3 regions of the Solibacillus sp. GQ1 genome follow, and region 2 is predicted to be linked to each of the others. Evidence: riboswitches for the same ligand, from Rfam matches in the RefSeq annotation. Region 2 holds a riboswitch; each other region holds the start of a gene.

Region 1 (3,214 bases), on a different contig from region 2:
CGTTACACTAATCCAGCTCGACTGATCAGCAAAAATATTTTCAACATTCGCATGGTTCATTATTTCCTGCTGGAACGTGCTGCTGCCGGTAGTCCAAAGAGCCGGAGCTGGTGACACTTCATAATATGCTTTTTTCTTCGTATCAAGTGTCGCTGTTTTTTCCTGTACTGTATCAATTTGTTCCTTAATGTCGGCTACAACTTCTTCCCCTTTATGTTCGACACCCATTACTTCCGACAGCTGGATAATATCCGAATATACATCATCAAATGTCTCCGCAGAAGCAATTACAAACACTTTAAGACCTGCATCTTCCAATTGGGTAATTTGTGCTTCCTCCCCGATTGTGTACGCTACAACGACATCCGGATCTAATTCCAGAATTCGCTCTGCATTGATGACTGTAGAAGTCGACACTCGTTCAATTTTTTGTGCTGCTTCCGGATATGTATCATATTCTGTTGCGCCGATAATTTGTTCACCGACACCCAGCTCAAACAAAATCTCTGTATTGCTTGGTTGCAGAGAAATAATTGTTTCCGGTACTTCATCGAATATCACTTCAACACCACGGTCATCTATAACCGTGTAGGGTACTCCATTATTTTTCGATTCAGCCTGCTCTTCTTTTTCTGCTTTGCCACCTGTTTTTTCCTCATCTGATCCACATGCTGCCAGTAATAATGTTGCTGCTAAAGCAACGACCCACTTGTTATTAAATTTCATTTGTTGTAACTCCTTTTTTCTTTTTCGATGGATAGGATTTTGAGATAAATGGAATTTCCTCTTGTTGATGCTGCTGATTCATATAGACCGCCATGACAAAAAATACATTAGCAAGCAGCCCTAGAAAATCAAACAGAATTTCATCCACTTCTCTTTCCTCGCTCACTTTATGTAATGCCCTGTAAGACTTTTTCGCCTCACTGCGGCAAATATGCAGTCTTGCTGCACTTTCGATTCCTTGTGGCAGTACAAACTGCTGAATCGCTTCTCCAACTTCACTTACATAAAAATCGTATCGATTGCTTAGCCATTGCAAATCCTCAGATGTAATGGCCAATTTGCCGCGGACCGAACCATTTGCATGATAGGCTAATGGTTGAATCCTCCTCAAATCCTCCAAGACGACTTGACCGGATGCATCATCGACTAATGTCGGAAAAACGGTACCGATTCGTGTTGTTAAAGAATCAGTGCGGATTTCATAATCGACACAGCTTTGCTTTTCCCGCATAAACGGATAGCAGGAAAAACGGATATCCTTTTTCATAAAAATTCTCCTCACTTCATGTAATGCCTCACCGAAAATATTGAGTGTACGAAAAAAAGCCACCCATGAGAAAATGGATGGCTTCAAAAATCAAACAAGAATGCAAAATGTTGCTTATTCAATCAGTGACTGCCGTACATTCTCTTTAATTCCGAAGAGGGATGTTACGATAAGAAAAAGATTGGTCTCCTGGCTCTGCGTTTCACTTTACTCATAAGTACCTTCCCGCTATATTAGCAGTGGTCTCACACTTATTTTCATCAACGCTTACAGTTACGGATATAGCTTCGGATTTGCACCGAATTCCCATTTATGCATAATGCATCTTTTTCCTGCAAATTTATTCAATTTGTCTTAATCACTTTAGCATATAAAAAAGATTATGCAAATAAATATTTACTACAGCTACCTACAAACATTCCGGACATTTCCCGTAAATCTCAAATTTATGGGCCTCCACAGCATAACCCGGCAGTTTTTCACCGAGCATTTCCATCGGGCAAACAGACAGTTCTTTTACTTTCCCGCAATCACGGCAAATAAAATGGTGGTGATGGTGATCCGACTCACAATGCATACGGAAATTACGCTCACCGTTTAATTCTGTTTCTTCTAAAATATCAAGCTCCACAAAAGTAGCCAAGTTACGGTAAATTGTATCGAAACTCATTCCAGGGAAATCTTTTTTTAATACCGATAACAAATCACGGGCAGTCAAATATTTTTCTGTAGCTGCAAACATACCCAAAATCAACTCTCGTTTATCCGTCTTTTTATAGCCATTTTCCTTTAATATTTCCCACGCGCGCGCTGCATTCACAGTACTTTTTCCCCTTCCGATTTAATAGTTAATTTCAACACAATCTTCTTAATTAAAATTACTGACAGCAAGATTAAAATGGATGTGACAACAATTGTTCCACCTGGTGCCAAGTTTAAGTAAAAGGCAGAAACGAGTCCAATTACTACGGCCAGCTCTCCAAATACAATCGCTAAAATGATTGCTTCTTTAAAGCCGCGAGCTAATCGCATCGCTGCTGCTACCGGTAATGTCATTAAGCTTGAAACAAGCAAAATTCCGACAATACGCATACTTGCTGCGATTACGAGTGCGACAACAACCATAAAGATTAGATGAATCCATTTCGCGGGTAAACCGCTCGCTTTCGCATATTCTTCATCGAAAGACAATACGAAAAGTTCTTTAAAAAATAGTATTAAAAATAATACAACTATGACTGCAATTGCCAGTACAACATATAAATCCTGGCGTGATACAGCCGATACAGAGCCGAATAAATAACTCATTAAATCCGCATTAAATCCGCTTGCAAGTGAAATAAAAATGGCACTCACACCGATTCCACCCGACATAATAATCGGAATCGCAAGTTCTTCATAATGTTTATATAGTCTACGTAATCGTTCAATTAAAATCGAACCACTTACAGATGCGACAATCCCTAGATAAATCGGGTTCAGCAATGCCAGCGCTGCAAACGATTGGCTCAAATACAGGCTCCCTGCAATCCCCGCCAAAGTGACATGCGACAGTGCATCTGCAATAAGCGATAAACGTCTTACTACGATAAATACACCTAATAGTGGTGCGATTACTCCAATAACTAGCCCTGAGAAAAAGGCGTTTTGTAAAAATTCATAGTTTAATATAGCTTCAATCATAACGGCCTGCTCCTCTTAATGAATCTTTCGAACAGAGTGGCCGTTCCAGCTAGCAATCTGTTCTTCCGAAATCGTATCAAAATCATTTTTGTATCCGTGAAAATGGATCGACTGATTTAAGCATGCGACATGACTGACACGATCCGAAACCGTGTCCACATCGTGTGTAACTAAAATCATTGTCATATTGTGATGCTTATTTAAATGTGCGAGCATATCATAGAATGCCTGCACATTTTCGCGGTCAATTCCGACTGT
Region 2 (3,214 bases):
TAACGAATATGATTGAAATCACATGGTTAAAAAACCTTATGGAAATTGGAGTGATTTTGATTGGCTTGGCTTTGGCAGGAATTATTATGAGTAAAGTCTTACCGTATAAAATAAAGGAGTTTTATTTGGGAGATTAGTGAAACGGGGAAAATTGAAATGGATGATAGGATTGGATTTGCAGTAGTTGGGATCATTATTGCAGGTTTAACTTATGCTTTAATTAAACAAATTATAGAGACAAAGCATAGCAGGAACGGCATTGGCAGCCCGCTGTATCGAAAACAATTGGCAAGAAAAAATAAAGTGATGACAGTTGCGTTAATTGGAGTAATAGTATTTTACACATTAAATATCATGAGCGTTATCGCTTCATCTATTCCGGTATCAAACAGCATTACTGTACTCGGTACTTTTTTAAGTTTTTTTGTTTACTTTTTTGCAAGGATAATAATGAAACCGCAGCTGGGTGATCAGCGTAGGAATTTAAGCCTTTATTAATAGGAGAGTGCTGCGATGAGTAAACGCTTTACAAATTTAGACCACGATGACCGGCTCGGTACTTTTAAAGATGTCCTGAAATGGCAGCGATCAAAGCAAAAGAAAGTTGTCGATTACGAAGTACCGCAGTGTGAGGAAAAGCAAATTGCGTTTCTAAAAAGTAATCGCACGGAGCAGTCCGTTACGTGGATCGGCCACTCGACCTTTTTGATTCAAAAAGAAGGGCTCAATATTTTAACGGACCCGGTTTGGGCAAATTGGATGGGTGTAGCGAAACGGTTGGCAGAGCCGGGGGTGCGGCTGGATGAATTACCGGACATTGATATTGTCCTCATTTCACACTCGCATTACGATCACCTGCACGTACCGACGTTAAAGAAATTGAAAAAACGAAATCCCAACGTATTGTTTCTTATTCCGGAAGGGCTCGGTTATTTAATGAAGCGTCATAAGTTGCACAACTTTATCGAGCTATCATGGTATGACAAGCATGAATCAAGTGCGCTTGAAATTCATTTCGTTCCTGCAAACCATTGGACAAGACGCATGCCTTGGGATACGAATACATCGCATTGGGGCGGCTTCATATTGCAAACGGCATCGGATGCGCAAAGTATTTATTACGCCGGAGATAGCGGGTATTTTAGAGGCTTCAAAGATATTGGCGAACGCTTCAACATACATACAGCGCTAATGCCAATCGGTGCATATGAGCCGGAATGGTTTATGCATGCCTCCCACGTGACACCGGAAGAAGCGATCCAGGCGTTTTGTGAGGTCGGAGCGAAAGTGTTTATTCCGATGCATTACGGTGCCTATATGCTGGCGGATGATACACCGAAAGAAGCGATTGACCGGCTGCATGATCATTGGCAGCGCGCGGATTTGGAAGAGGTGGAACTGAAAACGTTGTCGATTGGGGAGACGTATAGAAGCTGAATGCATAGACCCCTTGACGAGAAGACAGGTTCAAAGTAAAGTAATGTTAAATTCATCAAGCATTAGGTGCCCGTTAAGGGAGAATAGGGAATAAAGTGAAAAGCTTTAGCGTAATCCCAACACTGTATAGAGGAGTTTCATAGCAAAGCCCACTGGATGTCAATCTGGGAAGGGGCTATGAAATCATGAATCTGAGCCAGGAGACCTGCCTAAGTATGCTTACTTTTTATAGACACTGGATATGTCTGTAGTTTATTTGTTATCGAATAAACTGCAGGCTATTTTTATTGTCAAAAATTCATTCTAATGGGGGAAACGAAACATGAAATTACTACAGCAAACGATTGAACAAATTCAAGAAATCGACCGACAAATGGAAGACAAAGCACGTCAGTACATAGACTCATTAGCTAAACCGCCTCAAAGCTTAGGGAAGCTCGAATCTTTAGCTATGCAAATTGCTACAATTACCGGTGAGCTTGCGCCGAAAATCGATAACAAAGCGATGATCGTCATGGCTGCAGACCACGGAGTATATGAGGAAGGGGTAACGCCGAACCCGCAAGGTACAACGGTATTCCAAACACTTTCCTTTCCAAAAGGGACGACAGGAATGTGTACGATTGCGAAAATCACGAATGCACAAGTCATTCCGGTAGATATCGGAGTAAAAGAAGATTTACCTCAAGACGCAGGGGTCATTATTAAAAAGGTGAAATACGGGACGGACAATATGGCGAAAGGTCCAGCGATGACCCGAGAAAAAGCGATTCAGGCAATTGAAGTAGGGATTGAAGTCGCAACAGAAGCGATCCAAAACGGTATCAATCTTATCGGTACAGGTGAAATGGGCATAGGAAATACGACGCCAAGTGCTGCGGTTCTTTCGGTACTTCATGGCTGTGATCCTATGGAAGTAACGGGCTTCGGCGCTGGTGTCGGGGCTGGCGGCATTAAATATAAAGCCGAAGTTATTCGAAAAGCAATTGCATTGAATGAGCCGAATGCGGATGATCCGATTGATGTTGTCGCGAAAGTCGGCGGACTGGAGATTTGCGGGATGGCAGGAATCTTCCTTGCAGCAGCAGCGAATCGTGTGCCGGTCGTTGTTGACGGGTATATTTCAACCGTTTCAGCATTAATCGCCTATAAATTAAATCCGAATGTGAAAGCATATTTGATACCGTCACATTTATCGGAAGAACCAGGTGCAAAAATTGCGGCCGAGCTTTTAGGGCTGGAACCGATGCTGCATATGAATATGCGACTTGGAGAAGGATCGGGTGCTGCATTAGCGTTCCCGATTCTTGATGCGGCTTGTTCGATGATTACGAATATGGTCACGTTGGAAGAAGCGGCAGCGCTATTAGTAGCCAAGTAGAATAAAAAAATTCATATAATAAAATTCAATAAAAAGGCTACATTAAAAGAAACAATTACTTTAAATGTAGCCTTTTTTCTATAATTAAAGTGTTCCCGGAAAATAAGTACGGCTTTTCAGTCTATTCCATTTATCTTACCAGTAAAATACCAATAAGCGGAACTTTATCGTTTATTTTGCCAAGCAGAGTACGATAAAGAAAGCCCAACCCAATCCTCGTAAATGTAGTGTGCGAGCAAAACATTACAAGTAGTGGATAGAACTTGATATTATTTTACAGAAAATTCAGTGAAATTCAAGCGATAGTCCTGTCAAATGCGTTTCCTCTGTAATATCCTATATTAATTAAATGTAAAAACATATCCGAACTGTTAATAATACCTAAAAAAGTGCTTT
Region 3 (3,214 bases), on a different contig from region 2:
CACCGTTGTTACCCGCCGTTCTTCAATTAGTTCCTTCATTTGCTGTTCTGTTAAACGACCGACATGGTACGGAACATTCGCTTCCTGTAGACTCGCTGCAGCAGATTCCGTCACGACAGTCGCCACCAATTCTTGTCCCGCTTGCATTAATTGAACAGCCAGCTCTCTTGCATCACTTGTTCCAGCTAAAAATAAAATCATCATTTCACCTAATCTCCACAAGGGGCCTCTTCCACTTTAATTTTGCATGACATATCAACATAATTGAAATTCAGGATTTTTTTTACACGTTTAAAATATTTGAAAAAACGTTCATTCGGATGTGCATTTTCTTTATAGTCCGCAACGATTTCTGTTAGTAAAGGAATCAATTTTTCGGGATCGATCCCTTCAAGGACAGGTTGTGCTGCATGTGCTGTTCGTCCAACTGGTTTGGAACCGATAAACAAATCAAACTTTTTCTTGCGGTAAACAATGCCGATATCATCAAAAACCGCGCGATAACATGCCATTCCGCAACCGTTAAAACCGACATGTAGTTCTTTCGGCATTTTAATGCCACCAAGTGTTTCCATAATCTCTTCAGCATATGGAATGGATTCGGCTTTTTCGCCGTAACAGAAATCACACGCCTTGACGATTACTACGTCGCCGACAGGTTGAACAAGTAAACCCGTTTTTTCTACCGTTTCTACGATTCTTTGAGGTGAATCAGTTGGTACCTTCAACACGAGACGGTGATCAGGCGTATATTCCATCGTACCCCGTTCTCCTACAACCTCTGCCAATGTAATCATTTGTGCAGGTGTAATCATTTTACTGGCAACACCTGGTGATATAGCAAACTCAAATATGGATTCCACTTCTTGCTGCACTAAAAAAGGATTTTCTTCAACTTTTACTGCTGACGTTTCTTTATGTACGAGCGCTAATGCTTCATTTGCAAGCTGTAATGCGGTTGTTTTAATGGCTGCTGGTTCAACTATTTTTTTCTCTATAGCTTCAATTTTTTCATACCCGGTCTTTGCTTCACCCGTTTCCTGATCCAACGCCCAAGGTTCCGCTTCTTTTTTCAAACGTTGGTGCGGTTTTAATAGTTGTTTTTCTTGCCCTAAAGTATATTTTCGCTGATAACCACGCGGTGTAATGATTTTATTATCGTAGTAAAATGTTGAGGAATTCCCAACGACGACCGTTGTCAGCATTCCGATATCATGTTCGAGCATTTCTTCTAGTGTTGTTAACACAATGTCCTGCGTATCCCGATAGGCCGCTTTTACTAATCCGACAGGTGTATCAGGTGAACGATACTTAAGCAATATTCGTTGTGCTTCCACAATTTGTCTTGTCCGTCTGCCGGATTTAGGATTGTAAAACGCAACGACAAAGTCTGCCATTGCCGCTGCCTCAATCCGTTTTTCGATGACCGTCCATGGTGTTAAATGGTCACTTAAACTAATTGTGCACGAATCATGCATAACAGGAGCGCCAAGTAAACTTGCACAGGAGTTAATCGCTGATATACCCGGAACGACTTCTACTTCAATCCCTTCTTTTGCAGTCCATCCCTTTTCGATTAATACTTCATATACGAGGCCTGCCATTCCGTAAACACCTGCATCACCACTGGAAATAACAGCAACTATATGGCCGGCTTCAGCCTGTTTTACAGCTTCTTGCGCACGTGAAACTTCTTCAGTCATTCCCGTACTGACGATAGTTTTCGCCGTCACTAAGTGCTCAATCAGTTCAACATACGTTTTGTAGCCCATAATGTGATCACTTTGCTGTAGTGCATCGACTGCACGTTTTGTTATATGTTCCCGATCTCCAGGTCCGAACCCTACAACAAAGATCTTTCCTTTTTGCATGTAAACACCCTCCCTATTAGAAAAATACATCGCGCACCAAATAGGACGTGATGATAATTTTTCTTATGTGGATTTCATTAAAAACTAGTATTGCTTATCCACTAAGAAATAAAAAAAGCCCGCACCTCTCGTTAGAAAGAGGTACGGGCATGTGAAATTAATACTAAAAAAGTATAGAAAAACACAAAAACAATTACTTGTTTCGCCTATACTTCTCCCTCCGAAAAGTAAGTATCGTTTAAATAAGCAGGTTTCCTGGCTTAAGCTTCCTTTTACTTTCACATCTTCCCATCTTTACGACAGTGATTCATTGTGATTTCATCAGCTATTACAGTAGCGGGGGCTGCATTAGTCTTTCACTAATTTCCCTTTTACCTTACAAAATTCTGTAAGCACTTATTTAAATTGCAAATTATTAAATTATTATAAAAATAACATAGTCTATTAAAAAATGATAGAACAATTATTATGATATCAGTTTTTTTCAGTGAAGATAAAGCATTGTCCCTTCATTATTTCGGTCCTTTGCACATTAATTTCCTATCTTAATTAACAAAGGTTGTTTATTTTCTGTTTTTCATTTTATTTATTTAATGACTCTATTTCATTTAGTTTTTCTATATCAGTTACAGCATTTTCTATAGATGCCACAGCGATAATTTCTATATTAAGCTGCTCATCTTTTTTCACTTTCCTTGCCTCTTCTGCATTCTCATCAGGCAAAAAAATATAAGAAAAACCGCTTTGTTCGGCAATCAAAGTTTTCGCTTTTATTGAACCGATCTCCTTCACATTTCCTTTGCTATCAATCGCTCCAGTTACGGCAATCGGAATATTATTGTTAACGTCACCATTTTCGATAAGAGCGCTTAATACAGTGGCAAGTCCTGCACTGTCACCTTCTATATCTTCTCTTTCTAAAAATTGATTAATAGCAAAAGCGTTTTCTGGTAAATAAGCAATGACATTTTCCTTCATTGTCTCAAAATGTTTCTCCGTAGGACGTACATAACTAAGTAATTCTTCATTTTTCGAACGATACCGGATTTTATTCGTAACAACTTCCGCATCCAAAACTTCTTTATTAGTTGAAAATTCCATAGTATGAATTAAGTAGTTCAAGTCCGTTATATATGGGATCTCAATCACTTCGACTGCCAATACATTGATTCCTGAGTCTTTCACTATTTCAAAAGGCTCGTTATATGACATAAGAAAATAAGTATATTTTTCATAATCAATCAGTCGGCTTTCAAAGACAGCTAATAGGGCTAGTATATAAAAAATCCCTAAAAAAGCTGCTTTCAACTTCTTCTGGTTCCGGTAAACAAAGAATCCGAAAA

The links. Region 2 has a riboswitch for cobalamin ahead of cobT (nicotinate-nucleotide--dimethylbenzimidazole phosphoribosyltransferase). Riboswitches for the same ligand answer to the same signal wherever they lie in the genome.
Region 1: linked by a shared signal. The riboswitch ahead of AC6CH1_RS03510 (cobalamin adenosyltransferase family protein) and the one ahead of cobT (nicotinate-nucleotide--dimethylbenzimidazole phosphoribosyltransferase) in region 2 are both predicted to bind cobalamin.
Region 3: linked by a shared signal. The riboswitch ahead of cobJ (precorrin-3B C(17)-methyltransferase) and the one ahead of cobT (nicotinate-nucleotide--dimethylbenzimidazole phosphoribosyltransferase) in region 2 are both predicted to bind cobalamin.

Annotation. Positions count from the first base shown of each region.
Region 1 is NZ_JCAXEX010000001.1:755,989-759,202, reverse strand. It holds gene AC6CH1_RS03515 (ABC transporter substrate-binding protein) at 1-726, opposite strand, end outside; gene AC6CH1_RS03510 (cobalamin adenosyltransferase family protein) at 716-1,273, opposite strand; cobalamin riboswitch at 1,436-1,617, opposite strand; gene AC6CH1_RS03505 (Fur family transcriptional regulator) at 1,683-2,093, opposite strand; gene AC6CH1_RS03500 (metal ABC transporter permease) at 2,090-2,956, opposite strand; gene AC6CH1_RS03495 (metal ABC transporter ATP-binding protein) at 2,972-3,214, opposite strand, start outside.
Region 2 is NZ_JCAXEX010000002.1:202,731-205,944, forward strand. It holds gene AC6CH1_RS13370 (hypothetical protein) at 1-137, shown strand, start outside; gene AC6CH1_RS13375 (4-aminobutyrate aminotransferase) at 157-498, shown strand; gene AC6CH1_RS13380 (MBL fold metallo-hydrolase) at 514-1,437, shown strand; cobalamin riboswitch at 1,485-1,664, shown strand; gene cobT (nicotinate-nucleotide--dimethylbenzimidazole phosphoribosyltransferase) at 1,760-2,818, shown strand.
Region 3 is NZ_JCAXEX010000001.1:1,134,341-1,137,554, reverse strand. It holds partial or broken gene cobK (precorrin-6A reductase) at 1-201, opposite strand, end outside; gene cobJ (precorrin-3B C(17)-methyltransferase) at 210-1,871, opposite strand; cobalamin riboswitch at 2,100-2,286, opposite strand; gene AC6CH1_RS05515 (S16 family serine protease) at 2,454-3,214, opposite strand, start outside.